One region of the Mesorhizobium sp. f-mel genome, then DNA from elsewhere that is predicted to be linked to it. Evidence: predicted binding sites of a transcription regulator. Region 1 holds the regulator's gene; the other holds the start of a gene.
The links. The regulator PhoB, encoded in region 1, activates phosphate uptake and scavenging genes when phosphate is short. The targets are predictions, from matches to a motif close to TGTCATNNANCTGTCAT.

Region 1 (6,447 bases):
GCGTGAGGAAAAGCCCGCCCGACAGGAGGTGGATTCCAACCCAGATGACCAGCAGCGCGCCGACCATGCCGAGCATGCGTATGTCGAGCTCGGTTGCCTTGAGAAAGCGGCCGACCGGGCTGAGCTCGGATTCACGCGCCCGATCGGCGCCTGTATCGGCGGCCGGCGTGTTGGAAGTTGTGTCGGTCATGATGTCCTCCCACCGGGTTGCCGTCTGCCGCGGATGCCGGAAGCAGCTTGGAAGTTATCCGCGAGAAGCGGAAAAACAATTCTTTTTGAAAAAACGCCGCGGCGTGAAGCCGCGGCGTTTCAGGCTTCTTGCGAAGGCCGGATCAGTTGCAGACCGGGACCGTGCCCGCCGCCACGCCGGCGCAGACCTCTTCCTTCTTGATCCAGCCCGCGTCGATAACGGCGTTGAGATTGTCCTTGGTGACGGCAATCGGCGTCAGGAACAGCGACTTGACGATATTGCCGCCCGGCGTGGCGAAGTCCGTGACGCCGGCAATGTCTGTCATCTGCTTGCCGTCGGCCAGTTGCGAGGCGATCTCGGCGGCGTTCTTGCCGAGCTCGCGCGCGTCCTTCCACACCGATACGGTCTGTGTGCCGAGCGCGATGCGGTTCAGCGCGGCATGGTCGCCGTCCTGGCCCGACACCGGAACGGATCCGGCCAAGCCTTGCGCCGTCAGCGCCGCGACGACGCCACCAGCGGTGCCGTCATTGGCGGCAACCACCGCATCGACCTTGTTGTCGTTGGCGGTCAGGAACTGTTCCATGTTCTTCTGGGCGTTGGCGGGAAGCCAGCCGTCCGTATAGGCCTCGCCGACATTCTTGATCTTGCCGCTGTCGATGGCATCCTTGAGCACTTCCATGGAGCCGGCGAACAGGAAATCGGCATTCGGATCGGCGCCCGAGCCCTTGATGAAGACGTAATTGCCTTCCGGCGCCACCTTGAACACTTCACGGGCCTGCATGCGGCCGACTTCCTGGTTGTCGAAGGTCAAATAGAAGACGTCCTTGTTCTCGATCAGCCGGTCATAGCCGACAACCGGAATGCCTTCGTCCAGCGCCTTCTGCACCGCCGGCCCGATGGCCGAGGCATCCTGCGCAAGGATGATCAGCGCGTTGGCGCCCTGCGAGATCAGGCTCTCGACGTCGGTCAGCTGCTTGCCGGGATTGGACTGTGCATCGGCTGAAATATACTTGTCGCCGGCGGCCTCGATCGCCGACTTCATGGCGGCTTCGTCAGTCTTCCAGCGCTCTTCCTGGAAGTTCGACCACGAAACACCAATGACCTTGTCCTTCGCCTGTGCGACCGACGCGAGCGTCAGCGACATGGCGACCCCCGCCAGAATGGCGGCTGTGAATCTATTCATGATATTCCTCCCTGCGCCGCGTACGGCGCGACCAACTGGCCCCAAGGCCTGCACAAAAGCTCTTTTTTTCGAGCCTCGAAAAAATACTGATCCAACGCCGAAGCACTGTCAACATGAATTCTGATGGATTTTGGTGTCCTGCCGGCTTTTTTTCGAGCCTCGGAATAAACAATGACAGGTCCTTCTGCTTCTGCCAGTATTTGTCGGCCCGACGGCTTCCGATTCATGAGCGGCCGCGGCAATAGGAAGCAAAACAATGTCGGTTGGGATCCGCCATGACGATTTGCGCCGGCGCAACCGGGCGATGGTTATTTCGGCCGTACGCCGCGCAGGCCAGCCGTCGCGGACCGAGATCGCCGCAACCACCGGCCTCAGCCATTCGACCATATCGGCGATCTCTTCCGACCTGATCCACGAAGGCATCCTGGCCGAGAGCAAGGCGAGTGAGACCGTTTCGCTGAAACGTGGCCGGCCGCAGGTTGGCCTCAGCCTCAATCCGGAGGCCGCTGCGGTATTGGCCGTCGTGTTGTCGCTGAATTCCCTGTCGGTCGCTGTCATCGACTATGCCGGACAAGTGGTCGCCGAGGAACAGCGCCGGCTGGACACGCTGACCATGTCGCGCGACGAGCTGATCGACGAATGTGTCGCCATCGTCCGGCGCCGGCTCGAAGACCCCGACCTCGACGTCCAAAGCGTCGCCCGCATCGCGCTGGCGATCCAGGGTATTACCGATTCCCATGCGCGCGCCATGTTGTGGTCGCCGATCACGCCGCAGACGAACATCGCCTTCGCCGACATTCTGGAACGCGAGTTCGGCATCCCGGCCATCATGGAGAACGACTGCAACATGATGGCCGTGGCGCTGCGCTGGCGCGACCCGGATCGCTACCGCGACGATTTCATCGCCATCCTGCTCTCGCATGGCATCGGTATGGGGCTGGTGCTGAAGGGCGAGCTGTTCACCGGCACCCATTCCTCAGGCGGCGAATTCGGCCACATGATTCATCGGCCGGGCGGTGCGCTTTGCCGCTGCGGGCGGCGCGGTTGCGTCGAGGCTTATGCCGGCAACTACGCTATCTGGCGCAACGCAAGGCAATTGAGCGAGAACGCCGAGCCGGTCGCCGATGTCAGCGACGCCGAGATGCGGGCACTGGCGGCCCGGGCGCGCGAGACGGACGGACCGGAGCGCGAAGCCTACCGCAAGGCCGGCGAGGCGCTCGGCTTCGGGCTCGGCAGCCTGTTCGCGCTGATCGATCCGGCGCCGGTCGCCATGGTCGGTGCCAGCGCTGCCGCCTTCGACCTGATCGAGCCGGCCCTGCGCGAGGCGATCGCCCAGACCGCCGGCGGCCAGCATTCGGGTTCGATTTCCTTCGACACCGAGCCGAACGAACTGCCGCTGATCCGAGAAGGCTGCGCCATGCGGGCGCTGAGCTTCGTCGACCAGGAGATCTTCGCGCCGAGCATCCAGGCACGAGCCGGCCCGGTCGGAAAGAACGTGGCTTGAACTCGAAGGCAGGGATCCCCGGATCGCGACTTGGGGTGTGTTGAGATTCAGGTCAGGCCGAGTCGAGAATGGTGGGTTCCGAGAACCGGAGCGGAGCGTACTTTGGGTACGTGAGCACCGGAAGCCCAGGAAGCCGGCGTTCGCAGGCCGGCACCACCTGAATATCAGCACATCCCTAGTCTTCCCTGATCGCATAGCCCGCGCCGCGGATGGTGCGGATGACATCGGGCATGCGGCCGTTGTTGACCGCCTTGCGCAACCGGCCGACATGGACGTCCACCGTGCGCTCGTCGATGTAGATCGTCTCGCCCCAGACATTGTCGAGCAATTGGCTGCGCGAGAAGACCCGACCCGGGTGCCGCATCATGAATTCGAGCAGCCGGAATTCGGTCGGCCCGAGCCGGATCTCGCTCTTCTTGCGATAGACCCTGTGCGATTCGCGATCGAGCATGATGTCGCCGACCTTCAGCACGCTGGACAGTACTTCCGGCTTGGCGCGGCGCAGCAGCGCCTTGACCCTGGCCATGAATTCCGGTGTCGAGAACGGCTTGACCAGATAGTCGTCGGCCCCGGTGGAAAGGCCGCGCACCCGGTCGCTCTCCTCGCCGCGCGCGGTCAGCATGATGATCGGCAGCCGCTCGGTTTCGGGACGCACCCGAAGGCGCCGGCAAAGCTCGATGCCCGAAACCGCCGGCACCATCCAGTCGAGCACCAGAAGATCGGGCACGTTTTCCTGCAGCCGGATTTCGGCCTCATCGCCGCGCGTCACCACCTCGACCTGATAGCCTTCGGATTCCAGATTGTAGCGGAGGAGGACGCCCAGCGGCTCTTCATCCTCCACCACCATGATGCGCGGCGCGATCATCGGCCGGTCACTCCTGTCATGTCGCCGGCGCCGACATCGTCGTTTCGTCGAGCTTCGGGCGATCCGCCGGCAATTGCTGCCCGGTCACGACAAAGTAGGCGTTTTCGGCGATGTTGGTGACATGATCGCCGATACGCTCGAGATTCTTGGCGCAGAACAGCAGATGCGTGCAGGCGGTGATGTTGCGCGGATCCTCCATCATGTAGGTCAGGAGTTCGCGAAAAACCGCCGTATATTTCACGTCGATCTTCTGGTCGTCGGCGCGCAGTTCTTTCAACGCGCCGGCATTGCGCGACACATAGTGCTCGACCACCCCGCGGAGCTGCACAAGAACGAGATCCGCCATCGCGTCGATACCGTGCGACAGATTACGCGGCGTGGCGCTCTGCCCGACGGCGCTGACCCGTTTGGCTATGTTTTTGGCCAGGTCGCCGATGCGCTCGAGATCACCGGCCATGCGGATTGCGCCAACCACGGCGCGCAGATCTTGCGCCATCGGCTGCCGCTTGGCGATCAGCGTGATCGCGCTGTCGTCGAGTTCGCGCTGCCGCGCATCCATGATCGCGTCGTCCGAGACGACACGCTGCGCCATCGCATTGTCTGACGCAAGCAACGCGCGGATCGAGGCTGCGACCATCGCGGCGGCGAGCTCGTCCATGTCGCGGATCAGCCTGTCGATGCGGTCCAGTTCCTCGTCGAAAGACGCGACGGTGTGTTCACCCATGATACTGTCCTCGTGTTCGAAATTCGCCGCCGGACCGCTCAGCCGAACCGGCCGGTGATGTAGTCCTGGGTGCGCTTGTCGTCGGGATTGGTGAACATCTTGTCGGTCGCGCCCTCCTCGACAAGGTAGCCGAGATGGAACATCGCCGTGCGTTGCGACACGCGCGCTGCCTGCTGCATCGAGTGGGTTACGATGACGATCGTGTAGTTCTGGCGCAGTTCGTCGATCAGTTCCTCGACGCGGGCGGTGGCGATCGGATCCAGCGCCGAACAGGGCTCGTCCATCAGGATCACTTCCGGCGACACGGCGATAGCGCGCGCGATGCACAGGCGCTGCTGCTGTCCGCCGGAGAGACCGGTGCCCGACTCAAGCAGGCGATCCTTGACCTCGTTGAACAGACCGGCCTTCTTCAGGCTCGATTCAACGATGCCGTCCAACTCGGACTTGCTCCTGGCCAGGCCGTGAATGCGCGGACCGTAGGCGACGTTTTCATAGATCGACTTCGGAAACGGGTTCGGCTTCTGGAAAACCATGCCGACTCGAGCTCGCAACTCGACGACATCGATTTTCGGGTCGTAAACATCCTCGCCGTCGAGCGTTATCTTGCCGCTCACCCGCGCGATATCGATCGTGTCGTTCATTCGGTTCAGGCAACGCAGGAAGGTCGACTTGCCACAGCCCGATGGGCCGATCAACGCCGTCACCTGGTTTTCGCGGACATCGAGGTCCACGTCGAACAGAGCTCGCTTCTCGCCGTAATGAACAGAGACCTTTTCGCCCTTCATCTTGATCGAAGGGGCATTGGTTCCGCTGCTCAGTTTCTGTTCGACGCCGGCTTCCGTCATGATGTTCATATCCTCTACCCCTTACCAGCGCCGCTCGAAGCGCCTGCGCAGTATCACTGCAATGGCGTTCATGATGACCAAAAACAGCAGCAAAATCAAAATCGCCGCCGAAGTCTTCTGCTGGAATCCAGCTTCCGGGAAATCCGCCCACATGAATATCTGCACCGGCAGGATCGTCGCGGGATCGGTAAAGCCGCCGGGAATGTCGACGATGAAGGCGACCATGCCGATCATCAGCAACGGCGCGGTTTCGCCCAGCGCATGCGCCATTCCGAGAATGGTGCCGGTCATGATGCCCGGCATCGCCAGCGGCAGGACGTGATGGAATACGGTCTGGGCCTTGGACGCTCCGATGCCAAGCGCCGCCTCGCGGATCGACGGCGGCACGGCGCGCAGCGAAGCGCGCGAGGCGATAATGATGATCGGCAGGGTCATCAGCGCCAGCACCATGCCGCCGACCACCGGGGCCGAGCGCGGCATGCCGAAGAAATTCAGGAATACGGCAAGTCCAAGCAGGCCGAAGACGATCGAAGGCACAGCCGCCAGATTGTTGATATTCACTTCGATGATCGTCGTCAGCCGGTTCTTGGGCGCAAATTCCTCAAGATAGATCGCCGCCGAAACGCCGATCGGAAAGGCGATGGCGAGCGTAACGATCATTGTCAGGAACGATCCGACGACCGCGCCCCAAACACCGGCCAGTTCCGGCTCGCGGCTTGCGCCGGTGAAGAAGAAGATCGAGTTGAACCGGCTTTCGATCTGGCCGGCGCTCTTCAGCGTGTCGAGCCAGACGATCTCCTTGTCGGAAATTTTTCGCGATGCTTCCGGCGTATCGATGACGCGCAGGAATGCCTGGCCGCTCGCAGCGGGCGCCGTGCTGTCCAGCGCCTCGATCACCGTGCCCTTTGCGACCGCCGTCCCACTAGGCCCCGGCGACAACGCGGTGAGCTTGACCGTGCCGCCGTTGAACACGACCAGCAGCGATGATGCACCGCTCGTCAGCGTGAGCATGCCGTTTTCGCCTTCGGTCGCACCACGGCCGCGCGCCAGCGCCAGCATGGCATCGTCGCCGAAGGTCAGATCGATGTCGCCGCTGGTTTTCGAAGGCGTGACGCTTGTCGAAATCGCTTCGTCCG
Region 2 (6,447 bases), on a different contig from region 1:
TGAAGTTCCGGCGCTGGTCGGCGATGCGGTCGAGCACCGCACCGACAGTCGAGGCGGCGCCGAAGAAGAAGGCGCCCGAAATCCTGTAAACGACGGTGTCGGCATCGCTAGCCTCGCTGGCATCGTAGGCGCTGGCCTGGTCGGCGACATCCTCCTGCACAAGTGACGGATCGGCCTCGACGGCGATGCTCTTGGCCATGCGGTCGATGAACAGGATCGAGCCCAGGGCGAAACCGACGACGATGCCTTCGGTGAGGTCACGGAAGATGACGATCAGGAAGGTCGCCAGCAGCACCAGCGCGTCGCCACGCGAAGCCCGCAGCAATGTGAGGAAGGCCTGCTTTTCGAACATGTTCCAGCACACCACTGCCAACACGCCGGCCAGTGCCGCCAGCGGGATGTAGCTGGCCAGCGGTGCCGCCACCAGTATCAGAGAAAGCAGGATGGCCGAGTGGATCATGCCCGAAACCGGTCCATGCGCGCCTGCCCGCACATTGGTCGCCGTGCGGGCGATGGTGCCGGTGGTGCAGATGCCGCCGAACAGGGCGGACGCTATGTTGGCAAAGCCCTGCGCCACGAGTTCGCAATTGGAGCGGTGCCGCCTTCCTGTCATGCCGTCGGCGACAACGGCCGACAACAGCGATTCGATCGCGCCGAGCAGCGCAAAGGCTATGGCGTCCGGCAGGACGTCGATCACCCTGGCGAAGCTGATTGGCGGAAAGGCCGGCATTTGCAGGCTGCGCGGGATGCCGCCGAAGCGCGTGCCGATCGTTTCGGCAGGCAGGGAAAACAGCGCTACGACAAGCGAAGCCAGACCTATGGCGATCAGCATGGCTGGCCATTTCGGCCGCCACCGCTTCACCAGGGCAATGGCGAGGATGGTCAGTACGGCCACGAAGGTGGCGGCGAGATTGATCGTGCCGGCCGCCTCGCCGATCGCCATCAGCTTCGGCACCAGCGGTCCAGGTTCCTTGCCGGCGAGCTTCAGCCCGAACAGCTCGACGATCTGGCCGGAGAAGATGATGATCGCGATGCCGGCGGTGAAGCCGACGGTCACCGGATAGGGAATGAACTTGATGTAGGTGCCAAGCCTGAGATAGCCGATGGCGAGCAGGAAGACGCCGGCCATCATCGTCGCCAGCAGCAACCCGTCAACACCGACCCGCGCCACCGTTGCCGCCACCAGCACGATGAAGGCGCCGGCCGGCCCGCCGATCTGGAAGCGGCTGCCGCCGAGCGCCGAGATGAGGAAGCCGCCGATGATGGAGGTGTAGAGCCCGCGCTCCGGCGTCACGCCCGATGCGATCGCGATCGCCATCGACAGCGGCAGCGCCACGATGGCCACGGTCAGCCCAGCGATGGCATCGGCCCTGAAATGCTCTGATGTGTAACCCTCGCGCAGCACCGTCACCAGCTTCGGCGTGAACAATTCCGAGAATGTCGGCCGCGCCGGTTGATGAATTGTCCGCCGGATTTGATCCATGGACTGCCTTCCTCTCCTGATGCATGTCGCCCAAAAGTGCACAGCGGTTTTGGGACAACGACATGCATAAAAACCAAGGAGGCGGCGGAATCGTCGGCAGGACTGTCGGCGGTCGCCGTCGCGACTTTGCGGGCTCAGCCTGGCAGGTTCTTCGGCACGATCGGCTTGAGGCGCACGCCCCTGCCGCCGCGCTCGCTGGCCTGGTTCTCGCCGATCAGTTCCACGCCGGCCTCATCGAGAGCCTGGATGACCTTCATCAGCGTGTCGACCACCCCCCTGACGACGCCGTCGCTCGCTTCCATACGCTGAATGGTGGGAAGCGAAACCCCGGCGCGCTCGGCGAGCGTCTTCTGATCGATGCCGGCCAGCGCCCTCGCGGCGCGCATCTGCGCGGCAGTGATCATCGGCTAAACCCCGTTTGAGTCTGCAGGTCCATGTATAATACCATCATTGTGACGGTTCAAGCATCATGACGCACATGTCGCACATGCACACCAGACCGTTTGCGTCCTGCAGAGCCTGCGCGCCAGCTGGGACAGCAGGCCCCAGCGCCGCAACTTCGAGGAGAATTAGCGCAGTGTCGTACTGAACGGCCGGTTCAGCCGCCGTCGCTCTGCCCGCGCCATCGCTGTAGCGCCCATGCGGCCAGCCAGCACAGCATCGCCCAGGCGAAGCCGGCGCACCAGCCGGCCAGCACGTCGGATGGCCAATGAACGCCGAGATAGACGCGGCTGATGCCGACCAGCAGGGTCGTCAGCACCGCCAGCGACAGCACGTAAATCTTCGTCGTTCGCCCAGGCAGGAAGCGCGACGCCATGCTGCCCAGCGTCAAATATGTCACCGCCGACAGCATCGCATGGCCGCTCGGAAACGAAAGCGATGCCACGTCGGCGAGATGCGAGACCAGATCGGGGCGCGGCCGGTCGATTCCGAGCTTCAGCGTGCTCGACAGGGCCTGCCCGCCCGCCACTGCGACGAGGACGAGAAACGCTGGTCCCGGCCTGTGGATCAGCAGCAGATAGACGATCACGGCGGCCGTGATAAACACGAGCACGCTGGCGCTGCCGAGGCTGGTGATGTCGCGCATCGCCCCTTCCAGCCATAGCGGTCCGATCGGATTGTCGGGCTGGCCCGCTTCACGGAAGGCGAGCAGGATTTCCGTATCGAAGGCGTGCGGCGTGGTGTCTCGCGCCACCTCCATCAGTTCCTCGAACCCCCACAGTCCGCCGGCGATGACCAGTCCGGCCAGCAGCACCGGGAATTCGATCCAGTTGAGCAGCTTGCTTGCGGTATTCTTCATCGGCCCTCGCAGTTACGGCCTTTGCAGATAGGGACCGAGCGTGATCAGCGCCACCGCTGCGACGGCGAGCACGATGCCAGTGGCCTGCAACGCATTGACGCGCTCGCCGAAGAACACCAGTGCCACCACGTTCACCGACACCAGCTGGATCACCGCCGACAGGCTGAACGACACCGACATGCCGAATTCACGGATCAGCCTCAGCATGATCAGATTGCCCGCCGAATACAGCGCCAAAGTCAAAACGATCTTGCCGAAGGTCGGCGCCAGTCCCCATTGCTTGGCCGCCGTCGCTGCTAGCAGGAAGATCACCGTCGAAATGCCGAGCTGCCCCAGTCCCCAGAAACTCACTTTTTGTCCCTCTCGACGCGGTCCTTCCGCGCCTGCCGCTGATCTTGTTTCCGAAGCGCCGGTCGCGGTCAAGCGAGGCTCATCATGGACACGAAATCGGGGCTGGAAATTGGCCGGCAACGTCATCAAACTGTGATCTGCCGGCGATACGCGGTCAGTCAAGCAGCACGCTCAAGCCATCCCAAAGAAAGCCAGAGGCAAGCCCATGACAGAACACCGCTCCCCCGACACGCATTTCCGCACCAGCCTGCTCGAGGAAAACGATGGGCCAGGAACCAATCCCACCGACAACCAGACGATGGGCGAGATCATCGCCGCACGTTTCTCGCGCCGTGGTTTCCTGCAGGGATCGCTCGCGGCAACCGCCATCGCCGCCACCGTCAGCCCGCTGGCGCTGATCCTCGCCGACGATGCCCGCGCAGCCGGCGGCTCGGCCTTCAGCTTCGACGAGGTCGAGGCGGGCGTCGATGACAAGCATCATGTCGCCGCCGGCTACGACGCCGACGTGCTGCTGCGCTGGGGCGATCCGCTGTTCGCCGATTCGCCGGACTTCGATCCGGCAAAACAGTCGGCCCAGGCCCAGGAAAGACAGTTCGGCTACAACAACGACTATGTCGGCTATATCCCGATCGACGGCTCGGCCGAGCATGGTCTGCTGGTGGTCAACCACGAATACACCAATCCGCATCTGATGTTCCCGGGCCTCGTAACCATCGTCGAAGGCGAGGCCAAGCAGGCGCCGCTGAGCAAGGAACAGGTCGATGTCGAGATGGCCGCGCATGGCGGCACCATCGTCGAGATCCGCAAGGTATCAGGCAAATGGCAGGTGGTGCGCGACGGCAAGCTCAACCGCCGCATCACCTCCAACACCGAGATGGCGCTGTCCGGCCCCGCCGCCGGCCACGACCGCGTCAAGACCAGTGCCGATCCGACCGGCACGAAGGTCTTCGGCACCGTCAACAACTGTGCCGGCGGCGTCACGCCCTGGGGCACCTACGTCATGGCCGAGGAAAACATACACGGCTATTTCTCGGGCGAGCTGCAGGAAGGCCACAAGGAAGCCGCCAACTACAAGCGCCTGGGGATTCCCGAAGGCGCCTATGAATGGGCTGCGCATTACGACCGCTTCGACATCGGCAAGGAGCCGAACGAGCCGAATCGCTTCGGCTGGATCGTTGAGGTCGACGTCAACGATCCGACCTCGGTGCCGCGGAAGCGCACTGCCATGGGCCGCTTCAAGCATGAGGGCGCTGAATCGATCGTCGCCAAGGATGGCCGTGTCGTCTTCTATCTCGGCGACGACGAACGCTTCGACTATGTCTACAAATTCGTCACGGCCGGCAAGTTCAACGCCGAGGACCGCGCCGCCAACATGGATCTCCTCGACGACGGCACGCTCTATGTCGCCAAATTCGCCGAGGACGGGTCGATCGAATGGCTGCCCATCGTCTTCGGCCAAGGCCCGCTGACGGCGGAGAACGGCTTTGCCAGCCAGGCCGACGTGCTCATCGAGACGCGCCGTGCCGCCGATCTGCTCGGGGCCACCAAGATGGACCGCCCCGAGGATATCCAGCCGAATCCGGCGACTGGCAAAGTCTACGTCATGTTGACCAACAATTCTAAACGCAAGACGGACCAGGTCGATGCCGCCAACCCACGCGCCGAAAACGCTTTCGGCCACATTATCGAGATCGTCGAGGACGGTGGCGATTTCACTGCTGCCAAGGGCAAATGGGAAGTGCTGTTGAAATGCGGCGATCCCTCGGTAGCCGAAGTCGGCGCCACCTTCTCGACCGCAACCACCGCCAATGGCTGGTTCGGCATGCCGGATAATTGCGCCTTCGATTCAGCCGGCCGGCTTTGGGTCGCCACCGATGGCCAGGGCCCGAAGGCGACCGGCCGCACCGATGGCCTGTGGGCGGTCGACACCGAAGGCGAGGCGCGGGCGACATCAAAGCTGTTCTTCCGCGTGCCGATCGGCGCCGAACTGTGCGGCCCGCTATTCACGCCCGACGACCAGACCGCCTTCGTCGCGGTTCAGCATCCGGCCGATGGCGGCGAAGACTGGGAGGCTTTTGGCCGTCCCTCTTACTACGAGGACCCGTCGACCCGCTGGCCTGACTTCAAGCCCGATATGCCGGTGCGGCCGTCGGTCGTCGCCATCACCAAACAGGGCGGTGGCAAGATCGCGGTCTAGAGATCATCGCGCTCCCAGGTCCACGCTGGTAAATCGTTGGGGAGGGGTTTTGGCTCGACCGAAGCCCCTCCTTTTTTATGCCCGCTTGCCAATTTATTCCCAATTGCCAACGGCTTCCGTTCAATTCTCGCTGCCACCAATGATTCGAAGCCCGCGGGCTTGCGGGTATCCCAATTCCGAAGCGCGGCACGCGGAATCTCGACCATGCCCTCCTTGCGCAATCATTTCGACCGCCTGCTCGAGGGCGCCGCGCCCAAGGTCACCCGGCAGGAGCTGACCCATGCCGAGCGCCTGGCGCTGGTCCGCCGGCATGGCGATTTCTCGCTCGCCTATTCGACCGCCGTCCAGGGCAATCTTTCAGGGGATGCCGGCCTAGCCCACGGCTCAGCGTGCTGTAAGCCGGTCAGTTCCGCAGCCGGTAGCCGGTCCTGAAGATCCACGCGACGATCGCTATGCAGATAAGCAGGAAAACGACGGTCATGCCGAGGCTGATGCCGATCGAGACGTCGGATTTGCCGTAGAAACTCCACCGAAAACCGCTGACCAGATAGAGGACGGGGTTGAACAGCGTCACCGTGCGCCAGATGCCGGGCAGCATGTCGATCGAATAGAAGCTGCCGCCAAGGAAGGTCAGCGGCGTGATGATCAGCAGCGGCACCAGCTGCAGCTGCTCGAAGCTCTTCGCCCAGATGCCGATGATGAACCCGAACAGGCTGAAGGTCACCGACGTCAGCACCAGGAAGGAGAGCATCCAGAACGGATGCTCGATAGTCAGCGGCACGAACAGCGACGCGGTCGCCAGGATGATCAGGCCGAGTATGATCGACTTGGTCGCCGCACCGCCGACATAGGCAATGATGATCTCCAGATAGGACACCGGCGCCGACAGCAATTCGTAGATCGAGCCGACGAATTTCGGGAAATAGATGGCGAAGGAGGCGTTGGAGATCGACTGCGTCAGTAGCGACAGCATGATCAGCCCCGGCACGATGAAGGCGCCGTAGCTGATGCCGTCGATCTCGGTGATGCGCGAGCCGATGGCCGAGCCGAAGACGACGAAATAGAGCGATGTCGAGATGACAGGCGAGACGATGCTCTGCAGCACGGTCCGAAAGG

Region 2: ACWUKX_RS27850 (PhoX family protein) is a predicted target of PhoB. The motif match lies at 3,255-3,271, and genes of this name have one in related genera.

What each region holds. Positions count from the first base shown of each region.
Region 1 is NZ_JBSPTO010000005.1:203,179-209,625, forward strand. Features, by position in the region: gene ACWUKX_RS10215 (sugar ABC transporter permease) at 1-190, opposite strand, end outside; gene xylF (D-xylose ABC transporter substrate-binding protein) at 333-1,373, opposite strand; gene ACWUKX_RS10225 (ROK family protein) at 1,630-2,877, shown strand; gene phoB (phosphate regulon transcriptional regulator PhoB) at 3,053-3,742, opposite strand; gene phoU (phosphate signaling complex protein PhoU) at 3,759-4,466, opposite strand; gene pstB (phosphate ABC transporter ATP-binding protein PstB) at 4,505-5,320, opposite strand; gene pstA (phosphate ABC transporter permease PstA) at 5,333-6,447, opposite strand, start outside.
Region 2 is NZ_JBSPTO010000036.1:18,069-24,515, reverse strand. Features, by position in the region: gene ACWUKX_RS27870 (SulP family inorganic anion transporter) at 1-1,483, opposite strand, end outside; gene ACWUKX_RS27865 (helix-turn-helix domain-containing protein) at 1,618-1,887, opposite strand; gene ACWUKX_RS27860 (phosphatase PAP2 family protein) at 2,082-2,783, opposite strand; gene ACWUKX_RS27855 (hypothetical protein) at 2,796-3,134, opposite strand; gene ACWUKX_RS27850 (PhoX family protein) at 3,340-5,331, shown strand; gene ACWUKX_RS27845 (hypothetical protein) at 5,536-5,763, shown strand; gene ACWUKX_RS27840 (ABC transporter permease) at 5,735-6,447, opposite strand, start outside.